DNA from 3 places in the Roseateles flavus genome. Region 1 is predicted to be linked to each of the others. Evidence: predicted binding sites of a transcription regulator. Region 1 holds the regulator's gene; each other region holds the start of a gene.

Region 1 (9,743 bases):
CCATAAAGAAATCGATTCTATGCCAGCAGAGCTTTCATGGGCCTGATACGCCTTGCAGTCTGGCGTTTCAATGCGGTTTCACCCGCAGTGAGGCTGGATGCCGCTGCGCAAGCCGGCAGCTGCGCTGCACGAGGCCCCCATCGACCGCCCTCCGCGCAAGATGAGTGCAGATACGCCTTGTTTGATGCGCATGCCCGCATTCAGGCACAGTAGGCCTGGATCTGCGCCCAGACCCCATGCCCCAGCGCCCAGCCCGCGCTGAGTACCAGGCCCAGGCCGCCCAGGCGCGTGGCCCAGCGCATGCCGCGCCCCTCCTCCACCTGCCCCAGGCCCAGCAGCTTCCACAGGATGGCCGGCCCCAGGGCCAGGCCCAAGCCTGAGCTGACGGCGAAGGCGCCCATCACTGCGGCACCGCCGAGCGCGCCATTGGCCAGGGCGGCCAGCAGCAGGGCCGATTGCAGCAGGCCGCAGGGCCAGGCCACCCAGCCCAGTCCCGCCAGCACGGCACGCCAGCGCGGACGCTGCGGCGCGCTCAAAGAAGGACCTCCTGCCGCCAGCGCCGCAAGCGGGATGGCAGCGTCGCGGCTGCCTTCGCGGCCCAGGGCCGACAGCCAGGCCGGTTGCCGAGCCTTCCACAGCAGGTAGATCCCGAGCGCCAGGGCGCCCAGGTGCAGCAGCAGCCAAAGGGGCCGCAGCAGGGCCACCGTCTGCCCCCAGCGCGCCATCAGCGACACACTGGACGCCGCCACCGCACCGGCCGCACCATAGCTGAGCAGGCGACCCAGCTGGAAGCCGAGATGCGCGGCCGTGCGCGGCGATCCCTGGCTCAGTGCGGCACAGGGCGCGCCGCACATCACGGCACAGTGCGGGGTGCCGGCCAAGCCCATCAGCAGGGCTGAACCGACGAGGGCTGCTTCCATGGGGAGGACTGTAGCCTCAGATGATGCGCGAGAACTGCGCGCGGGTGCGGTCGGCCTGCAGGTAGCGGTCGAAGACCATGGCCACTGCACGCACGAAGTACCAGCCCAGCGGTGTCACCTGGATGGCCTCGGGCTCCACCACGACCAGGCCGGTCTCCTGCATGGACAGCAGCTGCTCCAGCTCGGCACGGAAGTACTCGCGCACCTTGATCAGGTGGGCCAGCTCGATGGACTCGAACTCCACCCGCCCCTGGCACATCAGCGCCATGATCATGGCCCGGCGGACCAGATCGTCGCGGCTCAGGGCCAGACCGCGCTGGATGGGCAGCTGGCCCTGGCGGATGGCGTCGTAGTACTCGGGCAGGGTCTTGGCATTCTGGCTGTAAGTGGCGCCCACGCGGCCGATGGCCGAGACGCCCAGGCCGATCAGGTCGCAGTCCGGCTGCGTGCTGTAGCCCTGGAAATTGCGGTGCAGGCGGCCCTGGCGCTTGGCCACGGCCAGCGAATCATTGGGCAGCGCGAAGTGGTCCATGCCGATGTAGGCATAGCCATGGCCCACGAAACCGCTCAGGGCGGTAGACAACATGGTCAGCTTGGACGCGGCCACCGGCAGCTGGCTGGCGTCGATGCGGCGCTGCGGCTTGAAGCGCGTGGGCAGGTGAGCGTAGCCGTACAGCGCGATGCGGTCCGGACGCAGCGTCGCGACCTGCTGGATGGTGCGCTGGAAGCTCTCCGGCGTCTGCTGCGGCAGCCCATAGATCAGGTCCACGTTGGTGGACTCGAAGCCCAGGGCGCGGGCCTGCTGCATCAGGCTCTCGACCATCTCGTAGCTCTGCACGCGATGAACGGCCTTCTGCACTTCCGGGTCGAAGTCCTGGACGCCGAAGCTCAGGCGGTTGAAGCCCAGCTGGCGCAGGTGCTTCAGGCGGGCTTCGGTGACGGTGCGCGGATCGACCTCGATGGACACCTCGGCGCCCGGCGCAAGCTTGAAGCGCTGCTTGATGGCGTCCATCAGCCCGGTCAGCTCGTCGTCGTTGAGGAAGGTCGGGGAGCCGCCGCCGAAATGCAGCTGGGAAATGGACTGCGGCCGGCGCAGCTCGGCCACCGTCAGGTCCATTTCCTGGACCAGCACTGCCAGGTACTCCGCCGCGCGCTCATGGTGCTTGGTGATGACCTTGTTGCAGGCGCAGTAGTAGCAGACCGACTCGCAGAAGGGGATGTGGATATACAGGGAAAGGGGCGCGCCTCCGCCCACCACACCGCCGTCGGCCCGCTGGTTCAGGGCCTGCTTGTACTGCTCGACAGTGAAGGCCTCGACGAATCGGTCGGCCGTCGGGTAGGACGTGTAGCGCGGACCGGACACATCGAAGCGGCGCAACACATCCTCGGTGATGCCCGGCAGGGCGGCAGTATTGATGGTTTCCATGCCGCCACTGTGCCAAGCCTGCACAAGCACTGATTGACCTGTGTCAAGTTTGATCAACTGGCGCGGGTAAACAATGGCTACAGCCTTGAGGAGCGTCAGGGCCGTCCTTTGCCCTGCAGCAGAAACGGCCATTGACATCTCCTCGCCGCCCCGGCAGTCCCAGCCCATAATGAGCCCTATGAATACCCAGACCCCGATCAAGATCGAGCCCTTCAAGGTCGCCTGCTCCAGCTGCAATCTGCGCGAGCTGTGCCTGCCCGTCGGGTTGTCAGAGTCGGACCTGAACCAGCTGGACAGCCTCGTGGCCACGCGCCGCAACGTCTCCCGCGGGGACACCCTGTTCCGCACCGGCGATGCCTTCCAGTCGCTGTACGCGGTCCGCACGGGCTTCTTCAAGACCTGCGTGTCTTCGGAGGACGGCCGTGACCAGGTCACCGGTTTCCAGATGGCCGGTGAGCTGCTGGGCCTGGACGGCATCAGCAATGATCGCCATTCCTGCGACGCCGTCGCCCTGGAAGACAGCCAGGTCTGCGTGATTCCCTACAGCCAGCTCGAGGAACTCTCCCGCGAGTTCACCGACCTGCAGCACCAGTTCCACAAGATCATGAGCCGCGAGATCGTGCGCGATCACGGCGTGATGCTGCTGCTGGGCTCCATGCGCGCCGAGGAACGCCTGGCCGCCTTCCTGCTGAACCTCACCCAGCGCCTGCAGGCCCGCGGCTTCTCCGCCTCGGCCCTGGTGCTGCGCATGACGCGCGAAGAGATCGGCAGCTATCTGGGTCTCAAGCTGGAAACGGTGAGCCGCACCTTCTCGAAGTTCCAGGACGAAGGTCTGCTGGAGGTCAAGCAACGCCAGATCCGCATCCTGAACCAGGACGGCCTGCAGAAGCTGGTGAACACCGCGCACTGCACCTGAGCGCACTTCACCTGAGCGGCCCCGTGCCTGCTCGATGATGGCAAAGCCCGCTGCGTAGCGGGCTTTTTGCTTGCAGTGCGGCCAGAGGCGCCGGACGGCGGACGGTCAGCGCCTGCGCAAAGGCAAGACCTGACCCTCAGTGCGGCCAGCGCCGCGGCTGGCCAGGTGCCGACTCGGCGGGCAGGGTCGCCAGCAGCATGGTCACGGCCGAGGCCAGGCTGATCAGCAGCCAGAAGGCCAGGAAGCTCAAGGTGTAGATGGCTTCGCGGCTCAGTTGCACCGGCGACAGACCGAACCAGCTGAGGTCCATGGGATCGACCAGCGCGAACACCAGTGCCTCGGTCACGCCGGCCATCACAAAGGCCGGCCAGAGGATGTGCATGGCCCATCGCGCCGGGCCCGGCTTTTCACCAATCAGTCCCATCCCGGTCTCCTCCACGATGGACTGCGAGGACTTACTTGCCGCTCGCAGGGCCGCCGGTGGCGGCATGGTTGCGGGCCGCGATGGCGGGCGCCAGTGCGGCGGACTGGGGGCCGTCCGCGGCGCTGTCGGCGGAGAGACGCTGCTGGGTCTCGATCACCGGATCGGGATGCTTGAGGGCCACGCCCAGGGTCACGAAGCTGGCCAGCACCACGGTGGCGGGCCCGCCCACCACCAGCCACATCATGCGCTCACGCCACCAGGCGCGCGGTGCGGTCGAAGGAGATTGAATGTCAGCCATGTTTCGCTCCTAGCGGGGAACCACAAAGGTGGATTTCTCGACCAGCTGGCTTGGCACCTCGCTGGCCCTGGCATCGCGAACGATGCGGAAATGGATCTCATGGGCGCCACCGCCCGCCGATTGTGCCGTCTGCGGTGGCAGGCGCAGCGCGACGGACACCCAGCGCGCCTCGGCCGGCCCCACGCTCATGTGCAGGGGCTGCACCAGGGCCAGGCCCTGCAGGCCTTCGGCGGTGACGGTGTAGGCCTGCGTCTCCTCGGTCGCATTCATGACCTGCAGGCGGTAGACGTTCTCGATGTAGCCATCGTCCACCAGGCGGGCCAGCGAGGCGCGGTCCCGCACCACATCGACCTTGAAGGGCGTGCGGGTCAGCATGTGCCAGAACAGGGCCACGCAGATCAGCACCAGAATGCTCGAATAGATCAGCACGCGGGGGCGGAACATGCGGCGGATCAGCTGCGCGCGGCTGAGGTGCTCGCTGAGGCCGTTCTGCGTGTCGTAGCGGACGAGGCCGCGCGGGTAGCCCATCTTGTCCATCACGCCGTTGCAGACGTCGATGCAGGCCGCGCAGCCGATGCACTCGTACTGCAGGCCGTTGCGGATGTCGATGCCTGTGGGGCAGACGTGCACGCACAGATTGCAGTCGATGCAGGACCCGAGACCCGCGGCCTTGATGTCGATCTTGCGCCCGCGCGAGCCACGCGGCTCGCCGCGCTCGGCGTCGTAGCTGATGATCAGCGTGTCCTTGTCGAACATCGCGCTCTGGAATCGCGCGTACGGACACATGTACTTGCAGACCTGCTCGCGCATGTGACCGGCGAACAGGTAGGTGGCAAAGCCATAGAAGAGCACCCAGAACAGCTCCCACGGCCCGAGTCCCAGGGCCGCCACCTCGGCCCCGAGGACCTTGACGGGCGTGAAGTAGCCAACGAAGGTGAAGCCGGTCCAGACCGCGAGCGCAATCCAGGCCAGTTGCTTGCCGCCCTTGCGGCCGAGCTTGTTCAGGGACCAGGGCGCGGCGTCCAGCTTCATGCGGGCGGCGCGGTCACCTTCGAACTTGCGCTCGATCCACATGAAGATCTCGGTGTAGACCGTCTGCGGGCAGGCATAGCCACACCACAGTCGACCGGCGACTGCGGTGAAGAGAAAGAGCGCATACGCCGAGATCAGCAGCAGCGCCGTGAGGTAGATGAAGTCCTGCGGATACAGGACGAGGCCGAAGATGTAGAAACGGCGCGCGCCCAGGTCGAACAGGACGGCCTGGCGTGCGTTCCACTCCAGCCAGGGCAGCCCGTAGAACAGGAGCTGCGTGAACCAGACCAGGGCCCAGCGCCAGCGGATGAACCATCCGCTGACGGCCTTGGGGTAGATCTTCTTCTGAGCCTGGTAGAGCGACACCATCTCGCGGGCGGCATCCTCGCCCGGCAGGGCGGGGGACGAAGCATTCGAGGGGGTATCGCTGCTACTGCTCATGGGGATCAATCCTGGATGCGACGGAACTTACTTGGCGGCGACGGCGGTGCCCTGCGACAGGCTCCACACATAGGCACCCAGCACATGGACCTGCTCGGCGCTCAGGCGCGAAGCGTGGGCGGGCATGACGTTGTTCTTGCCGTTGTTGATCATGGCAATGACAGCGTCCTCGCCCCAGCCGTGCAGCCAGATCTTGTCCGTCAGGTTGGGCGCGCCAATGGCCTGGTTGCCCTTGCCGTCCGGACCGTGGCAGGCCGCGCAGGCGCCGAACTTGGCCTTGCCCAGCTGGGCAGCGATCGAGTTGTGCGGGCTGCCGGAGAGGCTCAGCACGTAGTTCGCCACGTTCTTGACGTCCTCCGGGCCACCGACAGCCGCGGCCATCGGGGGCATCACGCCATTGCGACCGCCGCTGATGGTCTGCACGATGGTCTCGTGCGCGCCGCCGTACAGCCAGTCGTTGTCGGTCAGGTTCGGGAAGCCCTTGGAACCCTTGGCGTCGGAGCCGTGGCAGCCAGCGCAGTTGTTGGCGAACAGGCGCTCGCCGATGGCCATGGCCGACGGATCCTTGGACAGGGCCGCGGCATCCATGGCCTTGTACTTGGCATAGACGCCTTCCAGGGCCGCGCGGGCCTTGGCCTGCTCGGCCTCGTACTGACCCACGCTGGTCCACTTCAGGCTGCCTTCGCTGCTGCCCAGGCCCGGGTACATGGCCAGGTAGATGCCGGAGAACACCACGGTGATCACGAACAGGCCCATCCACCAGCGCGGCAGGGGGTTGTTCATCTCACGCAGGTCCACGTCCCAGACGTGGCCCGTCGTGTTGTCATCGGCCATCACGCGGCGGCGGCTGGCGATGATCAGCAGCACCAGGCACAGGACCAGCCCGGCGATGGTGGCGGCTGCGACGAAGGTCGACCAGCCGCTGGAGAAAAAGTCACTCATTGCGGCCTCCTTGCGAGGAGAGTGCGCCGGGGGCCTGATCATCCATCAGGGGCAGACCGCCCAGCTCGTCAAAGGATTGCTTGTTCCGCTTGGCGAAGGCCCAGGACACGATGCCCAGGAAGATCACCATCGAGAACAGCGTGAAGGCGATGCGGATGTCATTGACGTCCATGGGGTGCCTCCTTACTTCTTCAGGGCGGTGCCCATCACCTGCAGGTAGGCGACGACGGCATCCAGCTCGGTCTTGCCCTTGACTTCCTCGCCAGCCTTGGCGATTTCGTCATCGGTGTAGGGCACGCCGACCACGCGCAGGGCCTTCATCCTGGGCGCCATGTCAGCCGGGTCGACCATGGCCTTGGTGAGCCACGGATAGGCCGGCATATTGGACTCGGGCACCAGGTCGCGCGGGTTGTTCAGGTGGATGCGATGCCATTCGTCGCTGTACTTGCCGCCCACGCGGTGCAGATCAGGACCGGTCCGCTTGGAGCCCCACTGGAAGGGGTGGTCGTAGACGAACTCGCCCGCCACCGAGTAGTGGCCATAGCGCAGGGTCTCGGCGCGGAAGGGGCGGATCATCTGCGAGTGGCAGTTGTAGCAGCCCTCGCGGATGTAGACGTCCCGACCGGCCAGTTGCAGCGCGGTGTAGGGCTTCAGGCCTTCGACGGGCTGGGTGGTCGAGCGCTGGAAGAACAGCGGCACGATTTCCACGATGCCGCCGACGACCACCGTCAGCAGCACCAGCACGATCATCAGGAAGTTGCTGGTCTCGATCTTCTCGTGACCGGAAACGGCGTGGTTGTTGTTAGCCATGTTGAGTTCTCCCATGCCTCAGGCGTGAGCCGCCACAGCGGGGACAGGTTGCGCTTGCACCTTGCCGACGCCGACCGTCTTCACCACGTTCCAGGCCATGATGACCATGCCGCCGAGGTACAGCAGACCGCCGCACAGACGAATGACGTAGAAGGGATAGGTGGCCTTGACGCTCTCGACGAAGGTGTAGACCAGGGTGCCGTCGGGATTGACCGCACGCCACATCAGGCCCTGCATCACGCCGGCGATCCACATCGCGGCGATGTACAGCACGATGCCCAGGGTCGCGACCCAGAAGTGCAGCTCGATGGCGCGCTTGGAGTACATCTCGGTGCGGCCGAACATGCGCGGGATCAGGTGGTACAGCGAGCCCATGGAGATCAGGCCCACCCAGCCCAGGGCACCGGAGTGCACGTGGCCGACGGTCCAGTCCGTGTAGTGGCTCAGGGCGTTCACCGTCTTGATCGACATCATCGGACCTTCGAAGGTCGACATGCCGTAGAAGGACAGGGACACGATCAGGAACTTCAGGATCGGGTCGTCACGCAGCTTGTGCCAGGCACCCGAGAGGGTCATGATGCCGTTGATCATGCCGCCCCAGGAGGGAGCCAGCAGCACCAGCGAGAACAGCATGCCCACCGACTGCGCCCAGTCGGGCAGCGCGGTGTAGTGCAGGTGGTGGGGGCCCGCCCACATGTAGGTGAAGATCAGGGCCCAGAAGTGCACGATGGACAGGCGATAGCTGTACACCGGACGGCCGGCCTGCTTGGGGATGTAGTAGTACATCATCCCGAGGAAGCCTGCAGTCAGGAAGAAGCCCACGGCGTTATGGCCGTACCACCACTGCACCATGGCGTCCTGCACGCCGGCGTAGGCCGAGTAGCTCTTGAACAGGCTCACCGGGATGGCGGCGCTGTTCACCAGATGCAGCAGGGCGACGGCGATGATGAAGGCGCCGAAGAACCAGTTCGCCACGTAGATGTGGCGGATCTTGCGGATGCCCACGGAGCCGAAGAACACGATGGCGAAGGACACCCACACCAGCGTGATCAGGATGTCGACGGGCCACTCCAGCTCAGCGTATTCCTTGCCGGAGGTGAAGCCCAGCGGCAGCGTGATCGCCGCGGCCAGGATCACCAGCTGCCAGCCCACGAACGTGAACCAGGCCAGGCCGGGCGCGAACAGGCGCGTCTGGCCGGTGCGTTGCACCACGTGGTAGGCCGTTGCGAACAGCGTGCAGCCACCGAACGCGAAGATCACCGCGTTGGTGTGCAGGGGCCGCAATCGGCCATAGCTGAGCCAGGGAATTCCGAGGTTGAGCTCGGGCCACGCCAGCTGGGCGGCGATGACCACCCCCACCAACATGCCCACGATGCCCCACAGGACGGCTGCGAGCGCAAACGCTCGTACGACGCCGTCCTCATAAACCGGCCCGGCCGGCTGAGCGACACTTGCCATTGACGTGCTCCTTCACACTTGATTGACCCCGGGATTTTTAGGGGATTACTTTGTTCATGGCTTGATCGCCATCAACCCCCTGAGATTCCTCATCCAGAATGCGTTCGCCTTCACGTTCCAGATCGTCCAATTGGCCACTGTTGATGGCCCAGCCGAACACCGCGACGATCAGCAGCACGAGCACCACCGACATCGGGATCAGCAGATAGAGAATGTCCATGTCATGCACCCTGCCCCGCGGGGTCAGGTCTTGCTATCCCGCGCCAGGCGCAGGGCGTTGAGGATCACCAGCAGCGAGCTGCTGGCCATGCCGATGCCCGCGGCCCAGGGCGGCAGCCAGCCGGTCAGGGCCAGCGGAATGCAGGCGGCGTTGTAGAGCGCGGACCAGGCCAGGTTCTGGCGGATCACGCGGCGCGTCTTGAGGGCCAGCGCTCGCATGCGGGCCAGCTCGGACAAGCGGCCCGAGAGCAGCACGGCATCAGCCTGCGTGCGGGCGATCAGGGCGCCCTGCCCCATGGCCACGCTGGCATCGGCTCGCGCCAGCACCGGTGCGTCGTTGATGCCGTCCCCCAGCATCAGCACTTTGCGGCCCTGGCCCTGCAGGGCCTCGACCCGCGCCAGCTTGCCTTCCGGGCTGGCGCCGCCGCTGGCCTGCTTGATGCCGGCGGCCTGCGCAACCGCAGCCACGCGTTCGGGCCTGTCACCCGACAGCAGCTCCACCTGCAGGCCCAGCGCCTGCAGCGACTGCACGGCCTCCACGGCGTCCGGCCTCAGGCTCTCCTCGAACTGAAGTGCCAGGCGAGCCTCGCCCTCGCAGCCCAGCAGGAGCTGCGCCGAAGGCAGCGCTGCACAGACCGGGGCGGCCCATCCGGCGGCGCCGAGGCGCCAGCGGCGGCCCAGCGCGTCGAGGGCTTCCATGCCCTGCCCGCGCACCTCGCGCACCTCGCGCACCTCGCGCACCTCGCGCAAGTCCGCTGAGCCGGGGGCCGGCTCGATGGAGACCAGCGCCTCCAGCGCGGCCTTGGCATAGGGGTGCAGGGACTGGCGTGCCAGGGCCTGCACCACCTGCAGCGACC
Region 2 (9,743 bases), on a different contig from region 1:
GTAGCGCGGATCGCGCTGGCGCTCGCAGGTGGGCCAGGCCTCGCCGCTGAGCCAGCGCCAGGCGCCGCAGCCGGGGCTCTGCCAGACGGGGATGCCTGCGGCGCGGTAGCGGGCCAGCACCTCCGGGTGCGGGTGGCCGAAGCGGTTGCGGTAGCCCGCCTGTGCCAGGGCCAGGCGCGGGGCCGCGGCGGCCAGGAGGGCGGGCGTCGAGGAGGTCCGGCTGCCGTGGTGGGGCAGCAGCAGCACCTCACTGGGCAAGACCTGACCCTCTGACAACATCAAGGCTTCGTCCGGCGCCTCCACGTCGCCCGTGAGCAGGGCGCTGTGGCCGTGGGCATCGGTGATGCGCAGCACGCAGGAGCGGTGGTTGGGGCGGGCCGCGGCCTGGGTGCGCGGCGGCTCGGGCGGACCGGGGTGCAGGAGCTCGAAGCGCACGCCGTCCCAGTCCCAGTGCTGGCCGCGCTCGCAGGGCTCATGCGCCTGGCCCTGCAGCAGGGGGTGCCCCGGCGGCAGGCTGCTGCGCAGGAGCGGGGGCCGCAGCTGGCGCAGCACGGCCGCCGCGCCACCGACGTGATCCAGGTCCTGGTGGCTCAGCATCAGCGCGTCCAGGGGCCCCCAGCCCAGGGCACGCAGCAGCGGCAGCAGCACGCGCTGGCCGGCGTCGGCGCCGCCGCCCCAGCGCGGGCCAGTGTCATAGAGCAGCAGGTGCTGCCCGGTGCGCACCAGCACCGCCGTGCCCTGCCCGACGTCGGCCGCCAGCAGCTCGAAGCGGCCCGGCGGCGGTCGCGGCACCACCGGCCACAGCAGGCCCGGCAGCAGGCACAGGCCGGCGAGCCGCCAGGCCCGCGGCAGCGGCAGCACCATCAGGGCCGCCCCCGCCAGTGCGGCGGCCTGCGCCCAGGCTGGGGCCACCGGCAGGCTCAGCACGGCCACGGGCCAGGCCGCCATCAGCGCCAACAGGGCCAGGCCCTGCGCGGCCAGCCAGGCGCCGAGGGTCCAGCAGGCAGGCCAGGCGATGCCCGCCAGCGCCAGCGGGGTGATCACGAAGCTCACCAGCGGGATCGCCAGCAGGTTGGCCAGCACGCCCACCAGGGACAGCTGCTGGAACAGGATCAGGGTGAGGGGCGCCAGGCCCAGGGTCACCACGCCCTGCTCGCGCAGCAGCGCGCCCAGCCGGGCCCGCCAGCCCGGCGCCTCGGGCGTGCGCCCCTGGCTCATCAGCAGCGCCACCGCCCCGAAGCTGAGCCAGAAGCCCGCCTGGCACACCGCCCAGGGATCCAGCAGGCACACCAGCCAGGCCGCACCGAGCAGGCGCAGCGGCCAGGGCCAGCGCCAGGCCCCCTGCTGCAGGCAGGCCAGGCCCAGCAGCATCCAGACGGTGCGCTGGGCCGGCACGCCCCAGCCCGTGAAGGCCGCATAGGCCGCGGCCGCCGCCACGCCCAGCCAGGCCCCCGCCCTGGGCGCCGGGACGATCAGGCTCAGGGCCTCGCTGCGCCGCCACAGGGCCGCCACCAGGGCCGACAGACCCCAGGCGAACATGGTGATGTGCAGGCCGCTGATGGCCATGAGGTGGGCGACGCCGGTGTCGCGGTACACCTGCCAGTCGGGCGCGGGAATGGCCGCCTGATCCCCCACGCTCAGCGCCACCAGCAGGCCAGCCGCCCCACCGCTGCCCAAGCGGGCCTGCAGGCGCTCGCGCCAGGCCTCGCGCCAGTGAGCCAGGCAGTGCCAGGGCGCGCCGGCCAGGCGCTGCTGCAGGCCGGGGCGGATCTGGGCGCGGGCCTGGAGGTCCTGCTCCAGCATCCACAGGGCCTGGTCGAAGCCATGGGGATTGGCCAGGCCCGGCGATCGCTGCAGACGCAGGCGCAGCTGCCAGCGTTCGCAGGCCCGCCAGGGGGCCTGCCCGGCGGCCGGATAGCCCAAGGCCAGCACCTGCCGCGGCGCCCCCGGTGGCAAGACCTGACCCTGCAGCGGCGCCAGGCCCAGCACCAGGCGCCAGCCCGGGCCGCCCGCGAAGCCCTGCACCGCCTGCGGCAGGGCGAGGACCTCGGCCTGCACCTCGATCTCCTGCCCCTCCAGCGCCGGCCCCAGGCGGGCCTGCAGGCGCTGCTCGGCCCGCAGGCAGCCGCTGCCCAGGCCCGCCAGCAGACCCAGGGTCAGCAGCAGAACCACGCGGAAGGCGCCTGGCAGGCAGCGCAGCAGCAGGGCCGATGCCAGCAGGGCGCTGCTGCAAAGCATCAGCCAGGGCCAGTGGGCCGGGGGCAGCTGCGCCAGCTGGTGCAGGCCCGCCAGGCCCAGCAGCCAGCCCAGCATGAAGGCGGCGGGCATGAGCACCGGCATCGTTCCTGTCACGGGTGTAGGATGCCGGCCAGTTTTTCACCAATCCCCTGCGAGAGCCGACATGAGCACCCCCAACTCTGTGTATGACCGCCTGAACGCCCTGGGCATCACCCTGCCGCCGCTGGCCGTGCCCGTGGCCGCCTACGTGCCCTTTGTGCGCACCGGCAATCTGCTGTTCCTCTCGGGTCACCTGGCCAAGAAGGACGGCGCCGTGTGGGCCGGCCAGCTGGGCAAGAACGTGGACACCGCCGCCGGCAAGCAGGCCGCCCACAACATCGCCATCGACCTCATGGGCACCCTGCACGCCGCCGTGGGCGACCTGAACAAGGTGCGCATCATCAAGCTGATGAGCCTGGTCAACAGCACGCCCGATTTCACCGAGCAGCACCTGGTCACCAACGGCTGCTCCGAGCTGCTGGCCGAGGTCTTCGGCGACAACGGCAAGCATGCCCGCAGCGCCTTCGGCGTGGCCCAGAACCCGCTGGGCGCCTGCGTGGAGATCGACCTCGTCGCCGAAGTGCTGGCCTGATGTTCCTCCGCCCCTCCCCCTGGCCGGGCCGCGTGCTGGCCCTGGTCTGCCTCAGCAGCCTCGGCTCGCTGGCCCTGGCCCTGGCGGCCCAGCACTTCTTCGACGTGCGGCCCTGCCCCTGGTGCGTGATGCAGCGCGGCGTGTTCCTGCTGCTGGGCCTCGTGGCCGGGCTGGGATGGCTGCTGGGCCAGCTGCTGAACCGCGCCCGGGCCGTGCAGCTCTTGAGCCTGCTCCTGGTCGCGGGCCTGGCCCTGGCCGGGCTGGCGGCCGCGGTCTGGCAGCATCAGGTGGCGGCGCAATCGGCCAGCTGCAACATGACCTTCGCCGATCAGCTGGTGATGGTCCTGCACCTGGACGAACTTCTGCCCTCGGTCTTCATGGCCACGGCCGGCTGCAACGAGGCCGCCGCCTACAAGCTGCTGGGCCTGCCCTACGAGGTCTGGAGCGGCCTGCTCTATCTGACGCAGGCCCTGGCCGCCGCCTGGAGCCTGCGCACTCTGTTGCGCCAGCGCTGAGCGCCACAAGCCCCGCCCCAAGCCCCGCCCGCATCGCCGGCCGGGGCTTTGTTTCTTGGGCGCCGGCCCCCTGGGTTCGCGCCCCTTGGCTGATCAGGATCAAGCCGGCCCCGCGGCCCGCGGGCTACGCTGCTCGCGCCTTCAATGCCGGCCCTCGCGCCCTCCCGCATCGTGCAGACCTCGCCCTCCTCCGATTCCGTCCTGATCATCGGCGCCGGCCCGGCCGGCCTGTCCATGGCCGCGGCCCTGGCCGACATCGGCATCGCCTCCACGGTGCTGGAGCAGGCGCCGCTGGCGGCCATTGCCGAGCCGAAGGAGGACGGCCGCGAGATCGCCCTCACCCACCGCGGCGTGGGCGTGCTGCAGCAGCTGGGCGCCTGGCAAGACCTGCCCCCCGAGGCCATCTCGCCGCTGAAGGCCGCCCAGGTCTTCAACGGCCAGGACGCCCGCTTCCTGGGCTTCACGCCGGAAGGCCAGGGCACGGACCGCCTGGGCCACCTCGTGCCCAACCACTGGCTGCGCCAGGTCGCCTGGCAGGGCGTGGAGAAGCGCCAGGACCGCGTCACCCTGCGCTGCGGCACCCGCGTGCAGAAGCTGAGCCTGCTGGCCCAGGGCGGCCGCGCCGCGGAAGTGGTGCTGGAGGACGGCGAACGCCTGGCCGCCCCGCTGGTGATCGCCGCGGACAGCCGCTTCTCCGCCAGCCGCCGCCTGGCGGGGATTGGCGCGGACATGCTGGACTTCGGCCGCAGCGTCATCCTGTGTCGCATGCACCATGAGCTGCCGCACCAGCACACCGCGCTGGAATGCTTCCACCACGGCCACACCATGGCCTGGCTGCCGCTGCAGGAGCACATGGCCTCGCTGGTCCTGACCGTCAACGCCGACGAGGCCCAGGCCCTGCTGGACCTGGACGACGACGCCTTCCTGGCCTGGGTCCAGACCCACAGCCAGGACCGCCTGGGCACGCTGCGCCTGGCCGGGCCGCGGCACTTCTATCCCCTGGTGGCCACCTATGCGCGGCGCTTCGTGGCGCGACGCTTCGCCCTCATCGGCGATGCCGCCGTGGGCATGCACCCGGTCACGGCCCATGGCTACAACTTCGGCCTCTACGGCGTGCAGACCCTGGCCCGTGAGCTGCAGATGGCGCGGCGCCACCGCGCCGGCTGCGACCTGGGCGAGGCCGTGGCGCTGGAGCGCTTCGAGCGCGAGCACCGCCGCGCCACCCGCCCCATCTACCTGGGCACCAATGCCGTGGTGAAGCTCTTCACCGACGAGCGCCCCCTGGCCCGCGCCCTGCGCCAGGGCGTGCTGCAGGGCGCTGCCCACCTGCCCCCGCTGAAGGCCCTGATCAGCCAGCAGTTGACGGGCAAGGGCCCCTCGCTGCTGCGGCAGATCCGGGCGCTGGCGGGCTGAGCGGCGGCCTCGGGCTCCCCGGCGCAGGATCCCGCGCCGCCGGCCTCGATCACCGGTTCATTCGCCCCGGGCCACGCCCTCGCGCCGCGGATCGGCCGCGCCCAACCAGCCCGTGCCCTGGCGCTGCAGGCCGTGCAGGCCGCTGGTCATGTCACGCTGCTGCACGGTGTGGCCGCGCGCCTTCAGCGCCTCCACCGTCGCGGCGGGGAACTGGCCGGCCTCCAGCACCGTAGGACCGTTGAAGCTGGCGAAATTGGGCAGGGCGAAGGCCTGCTGCAGGTTCAGCTGCCAGTCCTGCATGCCGATGAGGCTCTTGGCCACGTAATGGATGATGCCCTGCCCGCCGGGGCTGCCCAGGCTCATCATCAGGCGCCCGTCCTGCGGGTTGAAGACCAGGCTGGGACTCATGCTGGAGCGCGGGCGCTTGCCGGGCTCGACGCGGTTGGCGACCGGCCGGCCCTGCGCGTCCCGCGGGGCCAGGGAGAAGTCGGTCAGCTCGTTGTTGAGCAGGAAGCCGCCGGGCAGGCCGGTGCCACCATCGCTCATCAGGCGCGAGCCGAAGACGGCCTCGATGGTGGTCGTCATGGCCACGGCGCGGCCCTCGCGGTCCACCACGCTGATGTGGCTGGTGCCGTACTCGGGCTGGGCGGCCATGGGGGCGTAGGCGCTGCGCTGCGGCACGGGCTGGCCCGGCTGGGCCTGGCCCATGCTGCGTTCGCCCACGAGGCTGGCGCGCTGGCGGAGGTAGTCCGGGGCCAGCAGGGTCTCCCAGCGGCCGCCGGGGGCCTGCACGAAGTCGGGGTCGGCGATGTACTGGTTGCGGTCGGCAAAGGCCAGGCGCGCGACCTCGGTGTAGCGGTGCAGCCAGTCGGCGCCGGGCTTGCCCGATTGCAGGGCCTGGGCCGCGGGCACCGGCAGCAGCATGCCCAGCATCTGCATGATGGTCAGGTGGCCGGAGGACGGCGGCGGGAAGCCGCAGATGCGCCACGGCTGGCGGCCCTGGCCGCTCCAGTCCGAGCACAGGGGATCCCGTTCACGGGGCCGGTAGGCCTGCAGGTCGGCGAGGCTCAGGCGGCCGGGGTTGGACGGGTGGGTGCTGACGCGCCGCACCATGTCCTCGGCGATGGCACCGCGGTAGAAGGCCTCGGCCCCCTCGCGGGCGATGCGGCGGAACACCTCGGCCAGCGCCGGGTTGCGCAAGACATGACCCCGGGGCCAGGGCTTGCCGGCGGCGTCGTAGAAGTAGCGGCCGGCCACCGGGTCACGGGGCAGGAAGTCGTCCTCGGCCAGCAGCTTCTGGAAGCGGGCGCTGACCGGGAAGCCCTGCTCGCTCAGGCGGATGGCGGGCTCGAACAGCTGCGCCCAGGGCAGCCGCCCCTCGGCCGCATGGGCCTGGGCCAGCATGCGCAGCAGGCCCGGCGTGCCCACGCTGCGGCCGCCCACCACGGCCTGCATGAAGCTCATGGGCTTGCCGTCGGGCTGCAGGAAGAGGGATTCGTCCGCCGCAGCGGGAGCGGTCTCGCGGCCGTCGAAGGCGCGCAGCCGCCGGCCGTCCCAGTGCATCAGGAAGGCACCGCCGCCGATGCCGCTGCTCTGCGGCTCGACCAGGGTCAGCACCATCTGCACCGCGATGGCGGCATCCAGCGCGTTGCCACCGGCGCGCAGCATGGCCACACCGGCGTCCACGGCCAGCGGGTTGGCCGCGGCCACGCCCTCGCGCTGCAGCTGCCAGCCGGGCTTGTCTTCCCAGCCGCTTTCGCTTTCGGGCTGGGCCTGCTGGGCGGCTTGCACCGAAGCCGCGGATGCTCCCGAGGGCTGCGACGGCGCCTGGGCACAGCCGGCAAGACCTGACCCCAGCGCCAGCAGCAGGGCCCAGTGCAGTCGTGGCGCGGCGAGAGGGAATCGGGACAGGGTCATGGCAGGCTCGGATGTCGACGATGGCGGCCAGTGTAGGACCGCCACCGCCGCCGCCCTGCACTCAGGCGAAATAACCCACGTCCTTGACCGTGTAGTTGCCGATCTGCGGCAGCACGGTGGGGAGGTCTGCGGCGCTCACGCCCATCCAGGTGGCCAGGGTGGCGCCCAGCTGGTCGACCGAGGTGGTGGGCAGCAGGCGGCCCTGGCCGACGTCGTCCGGCCCGTTGACCGAGACCGAGGGCAACTGCCCCCAGAAGCGGCCGCCCTTGACCGCGCCGCCCATCACGAAGTGGTGGCTGCCCCAGCCGTGGTCGGAGCCGTCGCCATTGCTGCTGAGCGTGCGGCCGAAGTCGGAGGCGGTGAAGGTGGTGACGGCATCGGCAACGCCCAGCTCCACCGTGGCGTCATGGAAGGCACCCAGGGCATCGTTGACCGCGGTCAGCAGGCCCGGGTGCTGATTGGGCAGGAAGTCGTGCAGGTCGAAGCCGCCCATGGAGACGAAGAAGACCTGGCGCTTCACCCCCAGGCTGGCACGCGAGCCGATCAGCCGGGCCACGATCTGCAGCTGCTGGGCCAGGTTGTTGGCCGGATCGAAGACCGTGGTCAGCGGCGGCAGATTGGTCAGCGCGCTGGAGACGATGGTCTGGGCCGAGATGGAGCGCGACACCACCCGGTTGAGCTCCTGCTCCATCCAGTGCGAGCGCTGGGCGGTGATGAGGCTGCGCAGGGCGTCGGCGCATTGCTGGGAGCCGTACAGCGGCTTGGTCACGGCATTCACGGCCACGGCGCCATTGGTGGCCACCTGGTACTGCACCGCCTGCTGGCCGGCCATGAAGACGGCATTGCCCGAGGCGTTGATGCAGGTGAACGTGGTGTTGCCGTTGCTGCCGAGGAAGCGGTCGCCCATGCGGCCGCCCCAGCCGGTCACGGCACCCTCGGGGCTGGAGGCCTGCCAGACGCTCTGCTGGTCATTGTGGGAGAAGAGCTTGGGCGGCAACGGCACACTCTGAGCCTTGTACTGGGCCAGGGTGGTGGGCTGGATCAGGGTGCCCACATTGAGCTGCACGCCCAGGCGGCCGGCATCGAACAGGGTCTTGAGCCGGCCCAGCTGCGGCGCCAGGGCCATCTGGCGGCCGTCGGGCAGAGCCACGCGCGGGGTCAGCGCGGTGGCAGCCAGCTGGTCGCGCGGGGTGGCGATGCTGCCGCGGATGGTGGCGTAGGCGCTGTAGCTGGCGCTGTCATAGGGCACCAGGGTGTTGCCGTAGTCATTGCCGCCATAGAGGAAGACGCAGACCAGGGCCTTGTAGTCGTTGCCGGCGGACTGCGCCGCGGCCTCGCCCATGGCGGCCAGGTTGAGCGCGAAGGGGGCGGCGGTGCCGGCCAGGCCCAGGGCCGAGGCGCGGCGCAGGAATTCGCGGCGTTGCAGCTGGGGCAGCTTGTTGATGTGCATGGCGTCGCTCCTCACTTCTGGATCAGGTACTCGGGGCAGGCCATCAGCATCAGCACCGTGGCTCGCACGCGGTTGAGGCGCCCGGCATCGTTGGCCACGTTGCTGGCCGCGATGGCGCCGATGGCGTTGGCGATGAGGGCTTGTGTGTTGCCGCTGATGGTGTCACCGCCCAGCAGCAGCGCCAGCTGGGCCACGAGCTTGGGCGGGTCAAGCGCCAGGGCGTCGAAGGCGGTGTAGACGGGCTTGAGCTCGCCGATGCCATTGGCGATCACGCCCTGCATGAAGTTGAGGTAGCCCGCCACCGTGCTCTCGTTGAGCAGCTGGAACTCGGGCGCGGTGACCTTGTTGTCCCCCAGCACGGAGTTGGGCGGCACGTAGCCGGGGCGGAAGAAGTTGAAGACCGAGGGGCTGTGCAGCGGGCTCTGGCCCAGGCGGTTGGCCGGGTTGCTGAGGTCGCCGATGTTCCACAGCTCCGTCGGTGAGGTCAGCCCGGCCAGGCGGGCCCACTGCACGAAGCGCTGCACGGGCTCACGCAGCTTGCCGACGTCCGGGCCGCCGCCGGGCGAGCGGGCCTCGCTGTCCAGCAGGATGGCCTTGAGCACGGCCTTCATGTCGCCGCGCTGGCCCTGGCCGTTGTTGTTGAAGACGGTGGCCACGCGCTGCACATAGGCCGGGCTCGGGTTGGAGCAGACCAGGCGCTGGATCAGCTGGCGCGAGATGAAGGGCGCGGTGTTGGCATGGTTGGCCAGGGTGTCCAGCACGATCTTCAGCGCCGCCGGGCCGTCGGCGGTCTCGGGAATGCTGACGTTGAGCACCCGCTTCGGGCCAGTCGAGAAGCGGGTCGCGATGTTGACCATGGGCTTGCGCATGAAGCTGGGGTCGTCGGCATTGGCGCCGTCGAATTCCCAGCCGGTCAGCACCTTGGCCAGCTCGGTGATCTCGGCCTGCCCGTAAGTCTCCATGGGCTTGCCGCCGTTGAGCTTGAGGCTGCCGTCGAGGTTGAGCTGGTACAGGCCGATGCTGAAGAGCTGCATCACCTCGCGGGCGTAGTTCTCGTCGGGCACGCGGCCGGTCTTGGTGTTCTCCTTCTGGTTGCCGCGCATGTTCAGGTAGACGCCCATGGCGTTGGAGAGCGTCACCCCCTCCAGCAGCTCCCGGTAGCTGGTGAAGGCCTTGGCCTCCAGCATGTCCAGGTAGCTGGCGACGGCCATGCCGCGCCAGGCCACCGGGATGCCGGCCATGGAGACCACAAAGATCTCACTGAGGGCCAGCACCACGCGCTGGCGCAGGGCGTCGGGCGAGCTGATCAGCTTGCGCCAGATGGTGTTGTCCACGCCGCGGAAGTCGTTGCGGAAGTCCACGCCGCCGTAGCCCTTGGCGATCATCCAGTCGAAGTGGCTCTGGCTGAGGGGCTTGGCGAACTCGGCGTCCAGCCAGGCGGCGTAGCCCTGGGTCTTGACGGTGGCAATGGCCTCGGGCGTGGCATTGAAGCCCGCCTGGGTCAGGAAGCGGGCGGCGCTGGCGTCAGTGGGCTGGGCGGGCGGGGGCGCGGGGACGGGGGTCGGGACCGGCGTGGGGG
Region 3 (9,743 bases), on a different contig from region 1:
CCCGAGCTGGCAGGCGGAGGCGGCGCCACGCTGGCCAGCGCGGCGCGCGCGTCCAGCATGCCCGCGCCGCAGGTGCTGGTGGTGCAGTAGCACTCCAGCTGATCGGCGCCGGTGGGCGCCGTGCAGGCCGGCGGATTCGCATCACCGGCCGAGCCGCCCCCTGTGGTCGGGAAGGGGCGCACCGTGCTCACGAGGGCCTGGCGGACCTGGTCCGGCGTCAGCTCGGGCTTCACGGACAGCAGCAGCGCGGCCACGCCTGAGACCAGGGGCGCCGAGAAGCTCGTGCCCACCGAGGCGTCGCTGTTGGTGTAGGCGTTGTCGTTCGAGACCGGCCCCTGCTTGCCCGAGTTGGTGGTGCTGAGCATGGGATAGAGGCAGGCGCCGCTGGCATTGACGCAATTGCCGCCCGGCGCGGCCAGCGTGACCTCCGGCCCCACGCTGGAGAAGCCCACCTTGGTGCCCACGTGGCGCAGGCCCGCCACCGCGATCACGCCGCTGCAGTTGGCCGGCAGGCCGACCGCCTGGCCGGAGGTGTTGCCCGCCGCGGCGACGATGACCGCACCCTTGGCCCGCACCGCGGCCACGGTCTCGGCGTACATCGTGGCCGTGCCGCTGCCGTCGCTGCAGCTGCCGCCGCCGCCCAGGCTCATGTTCAGCACCCGTGCCGGCGAGGGATTCAGGGGCAGACCCGGAACGGCAATGCCAGCGGCCCAGCGCATGCCGGCCCAGATGTCGGAGTCGTAGCCGCCGCACTTGCCCAGCACCCGCACGGGCAGGATCTTGCTGGACCAGCTGACGCCGGCGACGCCAATGCCGTTGTTGCTCGCCGCGCCAATCAGGCCGGACACCCGCGTGCCATGCCAGGAGCTGTTGGCGACGTCGTCATAGGTGCAGCCGCTGATGCTGCCCGCCTCGATGTCGGCATTGCTGACCCAGTCGCCGGGGTCGCTGGCATCGCTGTCGGCCCGGTCGCCGTCGTTGGCCACGGCCAGGGCGTCGACGTCATTGGTCATCGCGCCGATCATGTCGTAGCCGGGCAGCAGCTTGCCTGCCAGGTCAGGGTGGTCGTAGCGGACGCCCGTATCCAGCACGGCCACGACCACGCTGCTGCTGCCCGTGCTGAGATCCCAGGCGCCTTCGGCATTGATGCTGGAGACCAGGTCCTTGCTGGGCGGCATCAGGTACCACTGCCCATGGCCATTGCTGCCCTGCGCCTGGTTGACCTGCGGATAGAGCGGGTCGTTGGGCACCGCGGCCAGCCGCCGGCGGTGGTCCACGGCCACCAGCTCGATCTCGCTGTCACGGGCCAGGCGGGCCGCCAGGGCCTCCGAGCTCAGGCCCCGGGCCAGCACGACCTGCGTGCGCTCGTCCAGGCTGTGGTGGGCGTGCAGGGCCAGGCCCATGCGCTGCCCCAGACTCTGAGCGCGGCTGCGGGCGATCTGGCGGGCGGTGGCCACGTCGGTCCTGGCACTGAGCGCCTGGGCGCGCACGCTCTGGGCGCCGGCCTTGAAGCGCACGACCACCCGGCCCACGGTCTCGGTGCCGGATGTCGCGGCGACGGCGGCGCTCGCGGACTGGGCCTGCAGGCCCAGGGGTGCCGCCAGGGCGGCCATCAGCAGGCCCAGGGCCAGCGGACGCGAAGGGAATGGCTGAGACATGCGAAAGGCTCCAGATCGGGGACGGTCCAATGCCCGGCAGTGTAGGGATTTCGGGCTCCGCCGGACGTAAAGAAAGGCTAGGCAAAACACGCAGGCCGGGCAGGGACTCGCCATGCTTGGCATGGGGCGCCACCAAAGGAAAAGCCCCGCCGGGGCGGGGCTTTCGTGCGGGTGGCGGCGCTTACTTGGCGACCACGCGGACCATTTCCAGGACCTTGTTCGAATAGCCCCACTCGTTGTCGTACCAGGACACGATCTTGACGAAGGTGCTGTCCAGCGCGATGCCGGCCTCGGCGTCGAACACCGAGGTGCAGGACTCGCCGCGGAAGTCGGTGGCGACGACCTTGTCTTCCGTGTAGCCCAGCACGCCCTTGAGCGCGCCTTCGGACTGGGCCTTCATCTCGGCGCAGATGTCAGCGTAGCTGGCAGCGCTGTTGAGCTCGACGGTCAGGTCGACCACAGAGACGTCGGAGGTCGGCACGCGGAAGGACATGCCGGTCAGCTTCTTGTTCAGCTCGGGGATCACCACGCCCACGGCCTTGGCGGCACCCGTGCTGCTGGGGATGATGTTCTCGAGGATGCCGCGGCCACCGCGCCAGTCCTTGTTGGACGGGCCGTCGACGGTCTTCTGGGTGGCGGTGGCGGCGTGCACGGTGGTCATCAGGCCGCGCTTGATGCCCCACTTGTCGTTCAGCACCTTGGCCACGGGTGCGAGGCAGTTGGTGGTGCACGAGGCGTTGGAGATGATGGCCTGGCCGGCGTAGGTCTTGTCGTTGACGCCGTAGACGAACATGGGGGTGTCGTCCTTGGACGGGGCCGACATGATCACCTTCTTGGCGCCCGCCTTCAGGTGGGCCTCGGCGGTCTCCTTGGTCAGGAACAGGCCGGTGGACTCGACGACGATGTCGGCGCCGACTTCATCCCACTTCAGCTCGGCCGGGTTCTTCACGGCGGTCAGGCGGATCTTCTTGCCGTTGACGATCAGGGTGTTGCCATCGACGGCCACGTCGCCCTTGAAGCGGCCGTGCACGCTGTCGTACTTCAGCATGTAGGCCAGGTAGTCCGGCTCCAGCAGGTCGTTGATACCCACGACCTCGATGTCATTGAAGTTCTGGACAGCGGCGCGGAACACCATGCGGCCGATACGGCCGAAGCCATTGATACCGATCTTGATCGTCATGCGGAAGTCTCCGGAGTGAAATGAAAAAGCTGTGAAAACCTGACTGCGCGGGATTTTCGCCGATTCCGGAGCCCTGGTCGCGACCGCCCCGGAACAAAGGGGGTACGCAGGCGGCTCTTTTCGATCCAGCGCAAGCCGTGGCGGGCACGGGCCTCGCTCCCGCACGCCCATCCGCGCCTGCGGGCCGTGGCGTGAGCGGACTGGCCCGAGCCGCCCGCCTCAGGAGCCCGCCGGATCCAGGTCCAGCTGCCCGCAGGGCACCTGGATCTGCAGCGTCTGCCCGAAGAGCTCGTTGGCCTGCTTGTCGGAGCCGAAGGCGATCTGGCGTTCGCCCAGCCACTTCAGGAAGGGCGCACGGTTGGGATCGCGCTTGCCGCCCACGCGCAGCTCGTTGGGCAGGGCCGGGCCGTAAATGGTGTAGTTCACCTTGAAGGGGCAGCCCATGGTGTTGAAGTCGAAGTTCGCCTTCAGCTGCCGGGCGCCCTGGGTCATGGACAGGAACTCCACCAGACTGAAGGCCTCCTGCTTGAGCACGTAACGGCGATGCCCGGCCGGCACCATGGTGAAGCGCTGCTGCATGACCTGCGGCTCCTCCTTGCCCGTGCGGCAGGGCATGCGGTAGGTCTTGACCCGCTCGATGGCCTCCTGCTCCACGGCCCTGTCACCCGTGCTGTGGAGCACCTTGATCTCCGGCGCCTGCTCGCCATCGCCGGTGAAGGTGGCCGCCAGCACCACATGCTCGACATTGCGGCTCAGGGTCATGATGCGGTCCATGTCCTTGCGCGGCATCACGATGCAGAAGGGCAGACGCCGCTGCGCCGTCTCCGGCACCGGCAGGGCCTCCATGCTGGAGTTGCTGAAGTCGAACTCCTGGACGGCGCTGACCGTGCCGTCCTCGGCCTTCAGGCAGGGCAGACGGTAGTCGGCCACGTAGCGGTAGACGCGGTCCTGCATGTCCTCGCGGGCCGTGTTGGCAAGCACCTCGACACGCGGCGCGGCATCTGCCTTTTCGAAGTGAAGGCGCAGGCGCATGAAGCCGTGGCTGCGATCGAACCGGTGCTGCGCCGGGTAGCTGATGGTGCCGTCCGGCCGCTTCAGGCAGCCCAGCGACTGGGCCGGCGACGGTGGCGTGCTGTCGGTCTGGGCCTGAGCGAGCCCCGTCAGGCCTGCCCAAAGAAAAAGGGCCGCCAGCAGGCGACCCTTCACGGTCTTGTTTTGATGCGCTGTTTTATTCATGCGCTCCTCCTGTGGTGAGGAGCGCACTCTAGCGCAAGACCTGGCCCTTAACGCTTCAGACGTGCGGCCCCCACGGCCACCTTGACCGTGTCCACCACGTTCTCGGGCGTGAAGCCGAAGTGCTTGAACAGCACCGGCGCGGGGGCGGACTCGCCGTAGGTGTCGATGCCCACGACGGCCGAGACGCCGTACTTCCACCAGAAGTCCGTCACGCCGGCCTCCACGGCCACGCGGGGCAGGCCGGCGGGCAGCACGCTGGCCTTGTAGGCGGCGTCCTGGCGGTCGAACACATTCGTGCAGGGCACCGAGACCACGCGGGCGGCGATGCCGTCCTTGGCCAGCAGGGCCTGGGCATTCATGGCCAGCTGCACTTCCGAACCCGAGGCCATGATCACCACCTGGGCCTTCTTCTTCAGGCCCACCTCGGCGGGCTCGGCCAGCACGTAGGCGCCGCGGGCGATTTCATCGACGGCGGTCTTGGGCGCATAGGGCAGGTTCTGGCGCGACAGGGCCAGCACGCTGGGGCGCTGGGCATTGCCGATGGCCATGGTCCAGGCGACCACGGTCTCGACGGTGTCGGCAGGGCGCCAGACGTCCAGGCCCGGAATCAGGCGCAGGCTGGAGACGTGCTCGATGGACTGGTGGGTCGGGCCATCCTCGCCCAGGCCGATGGAGTCGTGCGTGAACACATGGATCACGCGCTGCTTCATCAGCGCGGCCATGCGGATGGCGTTGCGGCTGTAGTCGCTGAAGGTCAGGAAGGTGCCGCCGTAGGGGATGTAGCCGCCATGCAGGGCGATGCCGTTCATGATGGCGGCCATGCCGAACTCGCGCACGCCATAGTTGATGTGGCGGCCACCGTTGGCGCTGCCATCGGCTTCCAGGCGGAAGGCGGGCGTGCTCTTGGTGTTGGTCAGGTTGGAGCCGGTCAGGTCGGCCGAGCCGCCCAGCAGCTCGGGCAGTGCGGCGGTGAAGGCCTCCAGGGCCAGCTGGCTGGCCTTGCGGCTGGCCACGGTCTCGGCCTTCTCGTGGGCGGCCACGACGGCGTCCACGGCGATCTGCGCGAAGTTGGCGGGCAGCACACCGGCCATGCGGCGCTGGAACTCGGCGGCCAGCTCGGGGTGGGCGGCGGCGTAGGCGTCGAAGCGCTCGTCCCAGGCCTTCTCGGCGGCGGCGCCGGCGGCCTTGGCGTCCCAGGCGGCGTAGACCTCAGCCGGAATCTGGAAGGGCTCATGCGACCAGCCCAGGGCCTCGCGCGTCAGCTTGATCTCTTCGGCGCCCAGGGGCTCGCCGTGGGCCTTGGCCGTGTTGGCGCGGTTGGGCGAGCCCTTGCCGATGTGGGTCTTGGAGATGACCAGCGTGGGCTTGTCGCTGCTCTTCTTGGCGGCGGCAATGGCGGCGTCCACGGCGTCCACGTCATGGCCGTCGATGGGACCGATGACGTTCCAGCCATAGGCCTCGAAACGCTGGGCGGTGTTGTCGATGAACCAGGGGGCGACCTGGCCGTCGATGGAGATGCCGTTGTCGTCGTACAGGGCGACCAGCTTGTTCAGCTTCCAGGCGCCGGCCAGCGCGCAGGCCTCGTGGCTGATGCCTTCCATCAGGCAGCCGTCACCCAGGAAGACGTAGGTGTGGTGGTCGACGATGGCGTGACCCTCACGGTTGAACTCCTTGGCCAGCATCTTCTCGGCCAAGGCCAGGCCCACGGCGTTGGTGATGCCCTGGCCCAGCGGGCCGGTGGTCGTTTCCACGCCCGGGGTGATGCCCACCTCGGGGTGGCCGGGCGTCTTGCTGTGCAGCTGGCGGAAGTTCTTCAGCTCCTCGATGGACAGCTCGTAGCCGCTCAGGTGCAGCAGGGCGTAGATCAGCATGGAGCCGTGGCCGTTGGACAGCACGAAGCGGTCGCGGTCCGCCCAGTGCGGATTGGCCGGGTTGTGGCGCAGGTGGCGACCCCACAGGGCGACGGCCATCTCGGCCATGCCCATGGGTGCGCCCGGGTGACCGGAGTTGGCCTGCTGCACGGCGTCCATGGCCAGTGCGCGGATGGCGTGGGCCATCAGGGTGGGGGTGCTTGCAGCGGTGTCAACCATGGTGGGTGCGGGCGGAAAGTTGGGGGTAAACCCGGCATTTTAAGGGGCGATGAAGTCACTTCGCCCCGCCTGCAAACCCTCGCTGCGCGCAAACGATTACGTCCATGGGAATCCGCCAAGGGCTTCACGCTTCTTGATCCATGGCAAGGCCGCCGAGGCCTGCTGGGGCGAGTCTTGGCAAAAGCCCGAAAAGAACGCACGGAGACATCGCCATGACCGGCCTCAAGCCCCTGACCCTGCGCATCATCCGCGACGAGCATGCGGCCCTGGCCGCCATGCTGCGCACCCTGCCCCTGCTGCTGGCGGAGCACCGCCGCGCCGGCACGCTGCCGGACTTCGCGGCGCTGCGCGCCATGCTCTTCTACGTCGACGAGTTCCCGGAGCGCCTGCACCACCCGAAGGAGTCGGAGCTGCTCTTCCCCAAGCTGCGCGCCCGCGCGCCGGCCATGCGTGAGCTGCTGGACAAGCTGGACGAGGACCATGCCCGCGGCGAACGCGCGATCCGCGACCTGGAGCACAGCCTGCTGGGCTTCGAGATGCTGGGGGACGCCCGCCGCGCCGCCTTCGAGCAGCAGGCCGAGCGCTACGTGCACCTCTACCTGCAGCACATGGACATCGAGGAACGCGAGATCCTGCCCGCCGCCATGCAGCTCTTCAGCGAGGAGGACTGGCAGGACCTGGACCAGGCCTTCGCCGAGAACAAGGACCCGCTCACCGGGCGCCACCTGGGCCAGCTGCAGGCCGAGCTGGATGGGCCCTACCACGCGGTGTTCCAGCGCGTGCTCAATGCCCTGCCCGAGCCGCTGGGCCTGGCGCCCCGCCTGCCCGGCTGAGCGGCGGACGGTGAAGCCGCGAGGCCCCGTAGACTGCGGGCCATGAGAGCCATCATCCTGGCGGCCGGCCGCGGCGAGCGCATGCGGCCCCTGACCGACCACACCCCGAAGCCCCTGCTGGACGTGCGCGGCCAGCCCCTGATCCGCTGGCACATCCAGGCCCTGGCCGCGGCCGGTGTGCGCGACATCGTCATCAACTGCGCCTGGCTGGCCGATCAGTTCCCTGCGCAGCTGGGGGACGGCAGCCGCTACGGCGTGCGCCTGCACTACAGCGACGAGCAGCGCGACCACGGCCGTGCCCTGGAGACCGCCGGCGGCATCGCCAAGGCCCTGCCCCTGCTGTGCGCGGACGGCGACGAGGCCTTCTGGGTGCTGTCGGGCGACGTCTTCCTGCCGGGCCTGGTGCTGGACGCGCAGGCTGCACAGGACTTCGCGTCCAGCGAGCGCCTGGCCCATCTCTGGCTGGTGCCCAACCAGGCCCACCATCCGCGCGGCGACTTCGGCATCAGCCCGCAAGGCCTGGCCCTCAGCGGCGAGACAGTCAGCCCGCGCTACACCTGGTCCTGTGTGGGTCTCTTCAAGCGCGCCCTGTTCGAGGGCGTGGCGCCCGACCAGCCCCTGCCCCTGCGACCCTGCCTGGAGCGCGGCATCGGCGCCGGGCGCATCAGCGCCTCGCTGTATGGCGGCGAATGGACGGACGTCGGCACGCCCGAACGCCTGGCCGCGGTGAACGCCCCGGGGACAAACCCGGCAACGTCCTGACACAAGGCGTCTGCCTGCCACAACAGGCGAGGGCCTCCGGCCGTCTGGACCCCTGTCAAGTCTTACAGATTCGCCCGGGCAATAGGCCGAATGGGCTGCGAATCCAGCACAAACCCTGAGCACAACGGGCGATTGCCGCCCGAACAATCGCGTCGCCGACGCTGGCAGTCCCGCAGCGCGCAAGCAACAGGGGCCTGCTGACATTGATCGCTGCCACGAGCAGGGCGGTGTGGGGTCCCATCTTCCTCATCATCAGGAGACCTCCATGCAACGCAAGAACGCCTTGTCCGCCCTGGCCCTCGCCGCCAGCCTCTTCTGCCTCAGCGTCCCGGCCCAGGCCGGTGACAAGGTCTGGATCAGCCTGGGCGACGGTGCCTACAGCGAGCTGCAGAAGCTGCAGCCCGGCGCCCGCGCCACCGCCTCGGTGGCCGTGTCCGAAGCCCAGCTGCGCCGCGGTGACATCGCCGGCCTGGCCACGCCCAGCGCCGCCCTCAAGGCCGAGAAGCTGCACCTGGTGCAGATCGACGAAGACCTGCTGCCCGCCCTGTCCACCGCGCTGCATGAGAACCAGCACCGCTGCGGCGGCTACATGCACCATGCCAGCGAGCGCGACGGCCGCCGCGCCCTGGACCTGCACGCCGGCAGCCGCACCAATGCCCGCATCCTGACCGACCGCAGCACCCTGGCCACCCGCCCCAGCTACGTGATCGACCAGCAGACCGTGGTCAACCCCATGCTGTCGCAGATGCAGGCCAGCAACATCGTGCAGACCATCTCCGACCTGTCCAACAACTACAGCAACCGCTACTACCAGACCAGCGGCGGCTCGAACGCCTCGGACTGGCTGAAGAACAAGTGGCTGACCATGGCCAACGGCCGCACCGACATCACGGTGGAGCAGTTCACCCACAGCGGCTGGAAGCAGAAGTCGGTGATCGCCACCATCAAGGGCACGGACAACGGCAGCGAGATCGTGGTCCTGGGCGGCCACCTGGACTCCATCAACCAGTCCGGCACCTCCGAGACCACCCGCGCACCGGGTGCCGACGACGATGCCTCCGGCGTCGCCAGCCTCACCGAGATCTACCGCACCCTGCTGGCCAGCAACTACAAGCCGCGTCGCACCATCAAGTTCATGGCCTACGCGGCCGAGGAAGTGGGCCTGCGCGGCTCGGCCGAGATCGCCAACAGCTTCTCCGCCGCCGGCGCCAACGTCGTGGGCGTGATGCAGCTGGACATGACCAACTACAAGGGCTCGGCCAGCGACATCTACATCTTCACCGACTACACGGACAGCGCGCAGAACACCTTCGTCACCAACCTGATCAAGACCTACCTGCCGACGCTCACCGTGGGCACCGACCGCTGCGGCTACGCCTGCTCGGACCACGCCTCCTGGAACGCCAAGGGCTATGCGACCACCATGCCCTTCGAGTCCTCCATGTCCGGCGACAACAAGAACATCCACACCGCCAACGACACCCTGGCCAACAGCGACAGCACCGGCGCGCACTCGCTGAAGTTCGCACGCATGGGCCTGGCCTATGCCGTGGAACTGGGCAGCGACGGCCCGACCACCACGCCCGCCAACAGGACCGAGACCTTCACCGGCAGCCTGAGCGCCGGCCAGACCAAGAGCTACGGCCCCTTCAAGGTCGCGGCGGGCGGCAGCCTCAAGCTGTCCACCACCGGCACCGGGGACATCGACATCTACGGCAAGCTCGGCGCCGTGCCCACGACCAGCAGCTACGGCTGCAAGTCCGACGGCAGCACGGCCACCGAGACCTGCACCATCAACGTCACGACCAACAGCGATGGCTACGTGCTGGTCAAGGGCTACACGGCCGGCAGCTACACGCTGACCGTGACCTACCGTCCGCAGTAAGGCGCCGGGCGCGGCCTGCTGAGCCGCGCCTGCCGAAGAAGACAAGGCCTGGCCCTGCGGGGTCAGGCCTTGTCTTTTGTGGCCCCTTATCGGGGGTCA

What was found. The regulator FNR, encoded in region 1, switches genes on or off when oxygen is low (the NO sensors DNR and NnrR bind a similar motif). The targets are predictions, from matches to a motif close to TTGATNNNNATCAA.
Region 2: the regulator FNR is predicted to act here: its motif matches at 3,474-3,487, upstream of ubiM (5-demethoxyubiquinol-8 5-hydroxylase UbiM).
Region 3: the regulator FNR is predicted to act here: its motif matches at 6,298-6,311, upstream of ABDJ40_RS20580 (hemerythrin domain-containing protein).

Annotation. Positions count from the first base shown of each region.
Region 1 is NZ_JBDPZC010000009.1:4,874-14,616, forward strand. Features, by position in the region: gene ABDJ40_RS17900 (urease accessory protein UreH domain-containing protein) at 201-920, opposite strand; gene hemN (oxygen-independent coproporphyrinogen III oxidase) at 937-2,346, opposite strand; gene fnr (fumarate/nitrate reduction transcriptional regulator Fnr) at 2,525-3,262, shown strand; gene ABDJ40_RS17915 (hypothetical protein) at 3,399-3,686, opposite strand; gene ABDJ40_RS17920 (hypothetical protein) at 3,718-3,984, opposite strand; gene ccoG (cytochrome c oxidase accessory protein CcoG) at 3,994-5,457, opposite strand; gene ccoP (cytochrome-c oxidase, cbb3-type subunit III) at 5,485-6,399, opposite strand; gene ABDJ40_RS17935 (cbb3-type cytochrome oxidase subunit 3) at 6,392-6,571, opposite strand; gene ccoO (cytochrome-c oxidase, cbb3-type subunit II) at 6,583-7,209, opposite strand; gene ccoN (cytochrome-c oxidase, cbb3-type subunit I) at 7,228-8,667, opposite strand; gene ccoS (cbb3-type cytochrome oxidase assembly protein CcoS) at 8,705-8,887, opposite strand; gene ABDJ40_RS17955 (heavy metal translocating P-type ATPase) at 8,911-9,743, opposite strand, start outside.
Region 2 is NZ_JBDPZC010000007.1:155,359-165,101, reverse strand. Features, by position in the region: gene ABDJ40_RS15845 (DNA internalization-related competence protein ComEC/Rec2) at 1-2,328, opposite strand, end outside; gene ABDJ40_RS15840 (RidA family protein) at 2,402-2,869, shown strand; gene ABDJ40_RS15835 (disulfide bond formation protein B) at 2,869-3,384, shown strand; gene ubiM (5-demethoxyubiquinol-8 5-hydroxylase UbiM) at 3,529-4,797, shown strand; gene ABDJ40_RS15825 (gamma-glutamyltransferase family protein) at 4,855-6,714, opposite strand; gene ABDJ40_RS15820 (DUF1501 domain-containing protein) at 6,776-8,164, opposite strand; gene ABDJ40_RS15815 (DUF1800 domain-containing protein) at 8,176-9,743, opposite strand, start outside.
Region 3 is NZ_JBDPZC010000012.1:11,302-21,044, reverse strand. Features, by position in the region: gene ABDJ40_RS20600 (S8 family peptidase) at 1-1,658, opposite strand, end outside; gene gap (type I glyceraldehyde-3-phosphate dehydrogenase) at 1,840-2,838, opposite strand; gene ABDJ40_RS20590 (hypothetical protein) at 3,058-4,074, opposite strand; gene tkt (transketolase) at 4,122-6,164, opposite strand; gene ABDJ40_RS20580 (hemerythrin domain-containing protein) at 6,377-6,997, shown strand; gene murU (N-acetylmuramate alpha-1-phosphate uridylyltransferase MurU) at 7,040-7,759, shown strand; gene ABDJ40_RS20570 (M20/M25/M40 family metallo-hydrolase) at 8,025-9,644, shown strand.